3 regions of the Pseudomonas sp. DSP3-2-3 genome follow, and region 2 is predicted to be linked to each of the others. Evidence: riboswitches for the same ligand, from Rfam matches in the RefSeq annotation. Region 2 holds a riboswitch; each other region holds the start of a gene.
What was found. Region 2 has a riboswitch for cobalamin ahead of ACP7E4_RS13035 (ABC transporter substrate-binding protein). Riboswitches for the same ligand answer to the same signal wherever they lie in the genome.
Positions count from the first base shown of each region.

Region 1 (3,271 bases), on a different contig from region 2:
GTTCGCTCGCGCGCCAGCCAGGTTCGTTGTCCTGCGCGCAGATCGCCTGAATAACCGGGATATTGCGGCGAAACGGCCTTAGGTGCGGCGCTTCCGGACTGGACTGGGCAAAGCCGGTGGTATTGAGGATCAACTCAGCCTCAACCTCATCCAGCCAGTCTTCCACCAGTGTTATACAGCCCGCTTCTTTAAGACTGGCCACCGCAATCGGCAGCGGATTCAAACCCTGCGCCTGCAAGCGCAGACAAAACTCATCAATAAAGGCGGTATTGGCCGCCTGCAGATGGGAGCGATAAAACAGCAACGCCACAACCGGTTGCCCAGCTTGCCAGTCGGCCTGCCAATCATTGAGTTCAGCACGGGGCTTGTTCGGGTGATAGATCGTCGTGCGCGGCAAGGGCTGTGGTTCGGACCACGAGTAATCGCGCCCCAGCCAGCCGCTCGCCAGACAGCGATAGAGTTCCTGGGCGTTGTGCATGCCGCCCTGACGCAAGAACTGCCAAAGACGCTGGCAGTCCTCGGCGGCGACAGTGCTCAGATCGGTCAGCTCCGGGTCCGCGTTGTCGCAACCCGGCACCAGAATGACCTGCACCCCTCGCCCGGCCAGCTCGATCAGCCGCTCGACGCCGTAGCGCCAGTAGCCGATGCCGCCATGCAAGGAAATGAGGATGACTTTCGCGTGGCGCAGCACTTGGTCGACATAAAGGTCAACCGAGGCGTGATTCTGCACCTGCATCGGATTGGCCAGACGCAGGCTCGGGTAGTCGTCGGGTAACTGCTGCGCAGCTTCGGCGAGCAAGGCCAGGCTTGAGTCGCCGCTACAGAGAATCACCAGCTCGGCGGGGGTTTGGCCCAGGTCGGCGATGCTGTCGTCCGGCACGAAACCACCGGGCTGGGTTCTCAGTAGGTGCATGGGTCAGCCAGCAACCGCAGCACGCAGTTGTGCTTCAAGTACCGCTGCGTCCAGTTTCTGGCCAATCAACACCAGGTTGGTTGCGCGCTCTTCGTCAACGCCCCAGGCGCGGTCGAAATGCTTGTCGAAGCGCGTGCCGACGCCTTGAATCAGCAAGCGCATTGGCTTGCCGGGAATGGCCGCAAACCCCTTGACGCGCAAGACGCCATGTTCGACAACCAGCCGAGTCAGCGCATCGAGCAGCGCACTTTCATCGGCCTGTGGCAGCTTGATCGAAATCGAGTCGAAAGCGTCATGATCATGATCGTCATGATCGTCGCCTTCGTGGTGATCGTGGTGAGTTTTCCGGGCGTCGATATGCAGTTCCGATTCAGCCCCCAGACCCAGCAATACGCTGATTGGCAACCGGCCGCTGCTGGCTTCGATGACCTTGACCGCCGGCGGCAACTCTTCGGACACCTCGGCACGCACGGCAGCCAGACCTGCGGCGTCGATCATGTCGGCTTTGTTGAGGATGACGAGGTCGGCACTGGCCAGTTGGTCGGCAAACAACTCGTGCAGTGGCGATTCGTGGTCCAGATTCGGATCAAGCTTGCGCTGGGCATCGACCTGATCAGGAAATGCCGCGAAGGTGCCAGCCAGCACTGCCGGGCTGTCGACCACGGTAATCACGGCATCCACGGTGCAGGCGTTGCGGATTTCCGGCCATTGGAAGGCTTGTACCAGTGGCTTGGGCAATGCCAGGCCGGAGGTTTCGATGAGGATGTGATCAAGATCGCCACGACGCGCCACCAGTTCGCGCATCACAGGGAAGAATTCTTCCTGGACGGTGCAGCACAAGCAACCGTTGGCCAGCTCGTAAACCCTGCCGTTGGCTTCTTCTTCGGTGCAGCCGATGGTGCATTGCTTGAGGATTTCGCCATCGATGCCCAGCTCGCCGAATTCGTTGACGATTACCGCGATGCGGCGGCCTTCGGCGTTGTCGAGCATATGGCGCAACAGCGTGGTTTTACCCGAGCCCAAAAAGCCGGTAACGATGGTGACGGGAAGTTTGGCCAGTGTTTTCATCAGGTGCCCTTTGGCAAAGCGGCGGGCAAACAGGACGAAAATCCGGTGATCAGCCACAGGACTGGATTCGCCACCGGATCACCCCGCCCGGTTGTAGTGAGAATTTGCAGGGCAAGATGCCCAGGTCGAGGCAGGTCTCCTGGCTTGCGGTTACGGGTGAACTTCCACCTGCAATTCATGGCGCCTTCCCGCTTGTCGCAGTGGCTGTGCAATGAACCTGACCGCTTACAGTTGCGGGGGCAGCCGCGGCATTGACCGCGTTCCCATCTTAGCTGTGCGCTTTCCGGCTGCAGGGCAGCGGGTGCAGGGCACAGAACCTCGAACCGGCAAGGCTACGCAGTGACCATCGACAGGTCAATCACCAGCCAGCGCCCGACGCGAACTGATTGACGTTCAGCGCCAGCCCATGCTCTCCTGTACGCCTTGTTCGGGTGCCCTTCACAGGGTGAAACGGGAAACCGGTGCGTTCAGGCCTCATGGCTTGTGCAAGTCCGGCGCTGCCCCCGCAACGGTAAGCGAGTGAAGAGTCAGATCCACTGTGGCCGGCAACGGCATGGGAAGGCGGCTTTTTCAGGTTGAGCAATCAGCCCCTCGCAAGCCCGGAGACCGGCCCGACATGAAACTTCTGACAAACCCGCGGTGGGCGGGCGCTGTTGATCTCTGCTGACGCCTGTCAGCGGAGTTCCCGTGCGTTCCCCTCACCTTGCCGACATCCAAGAGGGAAGCGCCATGTCGATCAGTACAACCAGTCATTCCGCCAGTACGACCACTGCCACCCAGACTCAACGCCTGACCGCCGCGCTCAGCGCTGCCATTCTCGGCGCGTGCCTGGTGTACTTTGCCGGTTTCTCGCACATCGACGCCGTGCACAATGCCGCGCATGACACCCGCCACAGCTCTGCCTTTCCTTGCCATTGAGACTGATGCCATGTTCAAGCGAATTGCTCAAACGGCGGGTTTCACCGGCCTGATTGCCGCGCTGTTTCTGACCCTGCTGCAAAGCTTCTGGGTCGTGCCGCTGATTCTGCAAGCCGAAACCTACGAGAACGCTCCGACCGAACAGGTTCACGAGCACGCCGAAAACGCCCCGACCGGTCATGTGCACAACGAAGAAGCCTGGTCTCCGCAGGATGGCTGGCAGCGCATTCTGTCCACTACCGGTGGCAATCTGGTAGTCGCGGTAGGCTTCGCGCTGATGCTGGCCGGCCTTTATACCTTGCGTGCTCCGGGCAAAACCTCCCAAGGCGTACTGTGGGGATTGGCCGGTTTTGCGGTGTTCACCCTCGCGCC
Region 1 is NZ_JAFCXH010000001.1:166,764-170,034, forward strand. It holds gene cobN (cobaltochelatase subunit CobN) at 1-913, opposite strand, end outside; gene cobW (cobalamin biosynthesis protein CobW) at 917-1,981, opposite strand; cobalamin riboswitch at 2,094-2,317, opposite strand; cobalamin riboswitch at 2,394-2,610, shown strand; gene ACP7E4_RS00755 (CbtB domain-containing protein) at 2,711-2,899, shown strand; gene ACP7E4_RS00760 (CbtA family protein) at 2,910-3,271, shown strand, end outside.
Region 1: linked by a shared signal. The riboswitch ahead of cobW (cobalamin biosynthesis protein CobW) and the one ahead of ACP7E4_RS13035 (ABC transporter substrate-binding protein) in region 2 are both predicted to bind cobalamin.

Region 2 (3,271 bases):
AAGTCAGGGCGTTGAACAGCTGCGAACCGGCGATGCCTGCCAGAATGATTTGCCCGCTGCCACTGACCGCCCCGGTGCTGCGCGCCAGCAAGGCGACCAGGGCAAACGCTGCAATCGCGCCCGCGAAGGCGCCCATCGACAGCGAGATGGCGCCGGCGCCGAGGCCGATGATCGACACCAGTACCGCGCCGGTCGAAGCTCCGGCAGAAATCCCCAGCAGGTACGGATCGGCCAGCGGATTGCGCAGCAGTGATTGCAACACCACCCCGGAAATCGCCAGCCCGGCGCCGCATGCGGCGGCCACCAGCGCGCGGGTCAGGCGGTAGTTCCAGACGATACCTTCATCGATAGGATCCAGGACAAAACCGGCGCCCCACACCTTGTTGGCCAGCACCTGAAACACCAGCGACAGGCTGATCGGCGTCTCACCAATGGCGATGCCGGCCAGTATCGCGGCCAACAACACCGGGATCACCCACGCTGCATGCAGACAAACCCTGCGCAGAACCTGACCGCCGGTTACTGCTCTCATTTTCCCGGATCAACCTGATCGATGGCGCCGGCCAGCTCGTTGATGCCGTCGAACATGCGCACCGAGGCCTGCATGGCGTCGGCGTCGAGGATCACGATGCGGTTGTGCTTCACGGCATCCATGTTTTTCGTCACCGGATCGGACTTGAGGAATTCCAGCTTTTTCTGGAAGTCGTCAGCGGGGAAGCGGCGGCGATCCATGCGCGCAATGACCAGCACTGTCGGGTTGGCCTTGGCGATGGTTTCCCAGCCGACGGTTGGCCATTCTTCATCGGACTCAATCACGTTGCGCAGGCCGAGGGTGTTCATCATGAAATCCGGAACGCCTTTGCGCCCTGCAACATAAGGGTCGATGTGCAGGTCGGCGCTGGAAAACCAGAACAGCGCCGAAGCATCGGTCAAGTGCTTGGCCTTGACGCTGGCCTGAGCCTTGGTCAGACCGGCACGCAGCTGGGCGCTCAATTCATCGCCACGGTCCTGCACGTCGAAGATCTGCGCCAGTTGCGTCACGGTCTTGAATACGGTTTCCACTGAGAACGGCTTGAGACGCGTGCCATCGGCGCCGACCAGGTTGTCTTTGCCTTCGCAGTCCGACGGCATGATGTAGGTCGGGATATTCAGTTCGCTGAACTGCTCACGTGTGCCGACCGCGCCTTGCGGGCCGACCATCCACTCAAACTGCACCGGCACCAGGTCAGGTCGTTTGCCGATGACCGATTCGAAGCTCGGTTCGTTATCGGCCAGACGCGGAATCCGGTCGTTCTGGGCCTTGAACTGGGGCAGCACATCGTTGAACCACAGCGAAGTGCCGACCACTTTGTCGGCCAGTCCGAGTGAATAGAGGATTTCAGTGCCGGCCTGGCCGATGGTGACTGTTTTGCCGGGTGCCTGTTTGAAGGTCAGCGGCATGCCGCAGTTTTCGACGGTCAGCGGGTAGTGCGTCGGGCCGGCGGCCAGTGCCAGTGCAGAACATCCAAGGCTGGCAAACAGTACGGCAAGGCGAGGCAAAGGCATAAAAGGCTATCTCCATTCGAACGGAATGTCCGGACGGCGGTGTAAGGGCAGGAAACACATCAGCCACCGCTGCCGACTGCGGCGTGGCCGGTCGAGCAGGGTCTGGCAGCAACGGCGATGAACCGATTCTGACGGATGTCCTCCCGGGACACCCCGCCGGTGGGTCAATTGCCAGGGCGCACGCTCGTACGACCCTGATGTCGGCAGGTCTCCTGACTGACGCGTCATCGCCATGCTCCGGCCTTCCCGGATTTATCCAGTGGCATCGATGGAGCGGCTCAGCGTCTACAGTTGCGGGGGCAGTTCCGGTTGATGACCTGAGGCCATCACGGATTCCCTATTAATCCCGTTTGGGAACCGACGGGCGGCATGGTAATGGATATCAACCGCGACGGGGAAGTTTTCCCGGCGGTCGATTCGCTGGCCTGGAGATTGCTCGCAGATCACCCGTTGGTGAACCTAATCGGCCGGCGGCCGGTCGATACATGCACGCTGGCTGAGTGCTCCGGTGACAAATCGGCGATGATGATGCCCGGCACGTATTATTTCTGGAGATTTCCCCCTGTGATATCGACTCAACGCACGGCCTGGCTCAAAGCCTGGGGTGCACATGCTTTTACCGCCACCGGTGTGGTCATTGCCTTCATGGCAACCATCGCGCTGTTCGAAGACCAGCCCAAGGCGTGCCTGCTTTGGCTGGGGCTGGCGCTGGTGGTAGATGGAGTCGATGGCTCCCTGGCGCGCAAATTCAATGTTCAGTCAGTGTTGCCGGGCTTTGATGGTTCAGTGCTCGATCTGGTCATTGATTACCTGACCTACGTGTTCATTCCGGCGCTGTTCATCTATCGCTACATCGATTTGCCGGATCACACCATGTTGCTCAGCACTGCGGTGATTCTGGTGTCCTCGCTGTTTTGCTTCTGCAACCTGGAAATGAAGAGCAAGGATAATTATTTTCAGGGCTTTCCCGCCGCCTGGAACGTGGTTGCGCTGTGCGTCTACATCATCTCGCCAGCCTCCTGGGTGACGTTGCTGACCGTCTTCGGCCTGGCCTTGCTGACCCTGACGCGCATGAAATTCCTCCACCCATTTCGCGTCCGCCGCCTGATGCCGCTGAACATCACCGTCACCACGATCTGGCTGGTGTGCAGCGCCTTGCTGGTAATCGACCACCCGGCGCAAAGCCCGACAGTCATGATCGTCTGGTCCGCAATGTCCGCCTACTTCCTGGGGATTTGCCTGTGGCGCACTTCGCTGGAGTGGTTGGGCAAGTTGCGCGGCTGAGGCGAATGCCGGCCTGTGCAGGCTGTGTGCGAATTCATCCGGGAAGAGGGCGGCGGGATCGACAGACGTTCGCCTGGCACACCGCTTCGCGGCCGTCGTAACCTCCGAACGCTCCCACAGGTTACACACCAGTCATCCAATAATCCGAACTCCCGCCACGCTGCCGCTTCCAAATCATGTCACTCCCCATTGATCTGATTCTGTGAGGGCATCATGAGCATACGACCTGTCGACACCCAAGCTGCGCAATCCCCGGGGCCGAACCCCAATCCGATGGAATCCGACGACGAGGCGCGCCCGGACGATGATGTGCGCAACGCCGAGGACAATGAGGTGGAGCCGGATGATCCGGACATCGCGGGCGACGATGGCTCTGGCGTGCCGAGCTAAAACACGTGGTAGTCAGCCACGATAATCAGGCGTCGCCCATTTACGTGGGCTG
Region 2 is NZ_JAFCXH010000009.1:159,305-162,575, forward strand. It holds gene ACP7E4_RS13030 (FecCD family ABC transporter permease) at 1-532, opposite strand, end outside; gene ACP7E4_RS13035 (ABC transporter substrate-binding protein) at 529-1,545, opposite strand; cobalamin riboswitch at 1,731-1,922, opposite strand; gene pcsA (phosphatidylcholine synthase) at 2,110-2,829, shown strand; gene ACP7E4_RS13045 (hypothetical protein) at 3,043-3,219, shown strand; gene ACP7E4_RS13050 (DUF72 domain-containing protein) at 3,225-3,271, shown strand, end outside.

Region 3 (3,271 bases), on a different contig from region 2:
AACCCACCCTGATGATCATTGACCACGCCGACCGGGCGACCCTGGGCTTTTTCGTCGGCATTCAGGAAACCGGTCAGCAGGTCAATCGGCGCGCCGCTTGGCTTGCCGCCGCTGAACGGCACGAACAGGACTTTGTAGCCGCTGTGTGGTTTGCGGTTCCAGGAGCCGTGCTGGCCGATGAACACGCCTTCATTGAACGGCGCCGGCAACGTCTTGCCATCGGCGAACACCAGGCCAAGTGACGCGGTATGCGGGCCGACCGCGTAATCAGGTGCGATGGCCTTGGCCACCAGCTCCGGATTCTGCGGAGTTACGCGCACGTCCACATGCTGGCCGTAATAGCTGAACGGCCAGCCATAGAACGCCCCGTCTTGCACCGAAGTGATGTAGTCCGGCACCAGATCGCTGCCGATTTCGTCACGCTCGTTGACCGCCGTCCAGAGTTTGCCGGTGGTGGGCTCCCAATCCATGCCGTTGGGGTTGCGCAGGCCTGAAGCAAAGATCCGATGCGAACCGCTGGCGGGGTCAACTTCCCAGATTGCCGCGCGACCTTCTTCAGCTGCCAGCCCGTTTTCCGCGACGTTGCTGTTGGAACCGACCGTCACATACAGCTTGCTGCCGTCCTTGCTGGCGATGACGTTTTTGGTCCAGTGGTGATTCAGCGTGCCGCCCGGAAGATCGACGACTTTGGTCGGCTGCGCGCTGATCGAGGTCTGGCCGTCCTGATACGGGAAACTGATCAGGCGGTCGGTGTCGGCGACATACAGCTTGTTGCCCACCAAGGTCATACCGAACGGCGAATTGAGGTTTTCCAGGAACACCGTGCGGGTTTCGGCAATGCCGTCGTGATCCTTGTCGCGCAGCAAGGTAATCCGATTGGGGCTGGGAACACCGGCCCCGGCGCGGCCCATGACTTTGCCCATGACCCAGCCGCGAATGCCTTTATTGTCATCAGGCTTTGGCGGCGAGTTGGTTTCCGCCACCAGCACGTCACCATTGGGCAGCACGTAAAGCCAGCGCGGGTGGTCCAGATGTTCGGCGAAAGCGGCGACCTGCGTGCCCTTGGCCGCGACGGGTTTGGCGTCTTTTTCCCAGCCCACCGCTGGCGCTATGTTGACGGTCGGAATCATCGTCTTGTTCGGTTCCGGCAACTTTGGTGACGGCCCGGTGCCGTCGGTGACTTGCAGGGTCGAAGATTCGCCGCAGGCCGCAAGGCCTCCGGCAACCAGTAGCAAAACCGCGAACTGTGGTCTGAGCTTGAACATGATCGATCTCCATAACGGGCAGTGTTCCAGTAAGAGATAGAGACGCCTGTGCTTTCGAGGTTCAACCTGTTGCTGAGTTGATTGACGCTCAATCCCCAACCCTCTAACCTGCGCCTTTTGTTTCAGGTGCTCAGGTCTACAGCGTTTAAAACTGCTGCGCTCGACAATACTGCGTTGGAAACAGACTCGAAATGCTCATTGAGGGAACCTCAACTCCGCTTTCTCGCCTGTTTCCGCCTTGTCTTGTCGTCGCTCGCTACGTTTTAAATCGCTGCAGCAAATGTTTGAGTGAAACAGGGAAACCGGTAAGGACGCTCATGGCGACCAATTCCGGTGCTGCCCCCGCAACGGTAGATGAGTCAACGCTGTGCCTGATGCCACTGGGTCTGCAAGGATTTGGGAAGGCGCACAGTAGGGGATTTCCCGCTCATGAGCCCGGAGACCGGCCTGATCCATTCAACAGCATCACGGCGGGCGATGCTCTGGGCATGACGAAAGTCGTGCTGCCAGTCATTTGCTATTGCCTGCCGTCTGCTTTCGCGTGCCCTCAAGCGGAGAGCTGAGATGAACGAATCCCCCGAACGTGACGAACGCCATCTGGCGCGCATGTTGCGCAAAAAAGCCGTGATGGACGAGCGCATCGCCAGTGCACCCAATGAATGCGGGCTGTTGCTGGTCCTGACCGGTAACGGTAAAGGCAAAAGCAGTTCTGCATTCGGCATGTTGGCCCGGGCCATGGGCCACGGCATGCAGTGCGGTGTCGTGCAGTTCATCAAGGGCAGCAACAGCACCGGCGAAGAGTTCTTCTTCCGACGTTTCCCAGAGCAGGTTCGCTATCACGTGATGGGCGAGGGCTACACCTGGGAAACCCAGGACCGCCAGCGTGATATCGCCGCCGCCGAAGCAGCGTGGGAAGTTTCCCTGGAAATGCTCCGTGATCCGGCCATCGGCATGGTGATCCTCGACGAACTGAACATCGCCCTCAAGCACGGTTATCTGGACATCGAGCGAGTGCTCAGCGACCTGCAAGCCCGGCCGCCGATGCAGCATGTGATTGTCACCGGCCGTGGCGCGAAACCGGAAATGATTGACATGGCCGACACCGTGTCGGAAATCACCGTGGTCAAACACGCATTCCAGTCCGGCATTCGAGCGCAAAAAGGCATCGAGTTGTGAGTGAACCGCGTCATTGTCCGGCGGTTCTGATCGCCGCACCGGCCTCCGGCCAAGGCAAAACCACCGTCACCGCCGCGCTGGCCCGTTTGCATCGCAATCAGGGTCGCAAGGTTCGCGTATTCAAATGCGGCCCGGATTTTCTCGACCCGATGATTCTTGAGCGCGCCAGCGGTGCGCCGGTTTATCAGCTCGATTTGTGGATGGTCGGCGCTGATGAAAGCCGCCGCCTGTTGTGGCAAGCGGCAGGTGAAGCCGACCTGATCCTGATCGAAGGCGTGATGGGCCTGTTCGATGGCACGCCGTCCAGCGCGGACCTGGCGCGTTATTTCGGCGTGCCGGTCCTCGGCGTGATCGACGGCACGGCCATGGCCCAGACCTTCGGCGCGCTGGCGCTGGGCCTGGCGCGTTATCAGCCGGACCTGCCGTTCGCCGGCGTTTTGGCCAACCGGGTCGGCACCGTGCGGCATGCGCAACTGCTCGAAGGCAGCCTCACCGAAGGTTTGCGCTGGTACGGCGCGTTGTCCCGGGAAACCGGCATCGAATTGCCAAGCCGGCATTTGGGGCTGGTGCAGGCCAGCGAGTTGAACGATCTTGATCTGCGTCTGGATGCCGCCGCCGCAGCACTGGCCAGCACCTGCGAAGTTGAACTGCCGCCTGCGGTGACCTTCGCTGCGCCGGACCTGGTACCCGCCGAGCCTTTACTGCAAGGCGTAACGATTGCCGTCGCCCATGACGAAGCGTTTGCGTTCACCTACGGCGCGAGCCTGGATCTGCTGCGTGCCATGGGTGCCGAACTGGTGTTCTTCTCGCCGATCCGCGATTCGGTGCTG
Region 3 is NZ_JAFCXH010000002.1:151,637-154,907, forward strand. It holds gene ACP7E4_RS03520 (PQQ-dependent sugar dehydrogenase) at 1-1,265, opposite strand, end outside; cobalamin riboswitch at 1,507-1,730, shown strand; gene cobO (cob(I)yrinic acid a,c-diamide adenosyltransferase) at 1,830-2,441, shown strand; gene ACP7E4_RS03530 (cobyrinate a,c-diamide synthase) at 2,438-3,271, shown strand, end outside.
Region 3: linked by a shared signal. The riboswitch ahead of cobO (cob(I)yrinic acid a,c-diamide adenosyltransferase) and the one ahead of ACP7E4_RS13035 (ABC transporter substrate-binding protein) in region 2 are both predicted to bind cobalamin.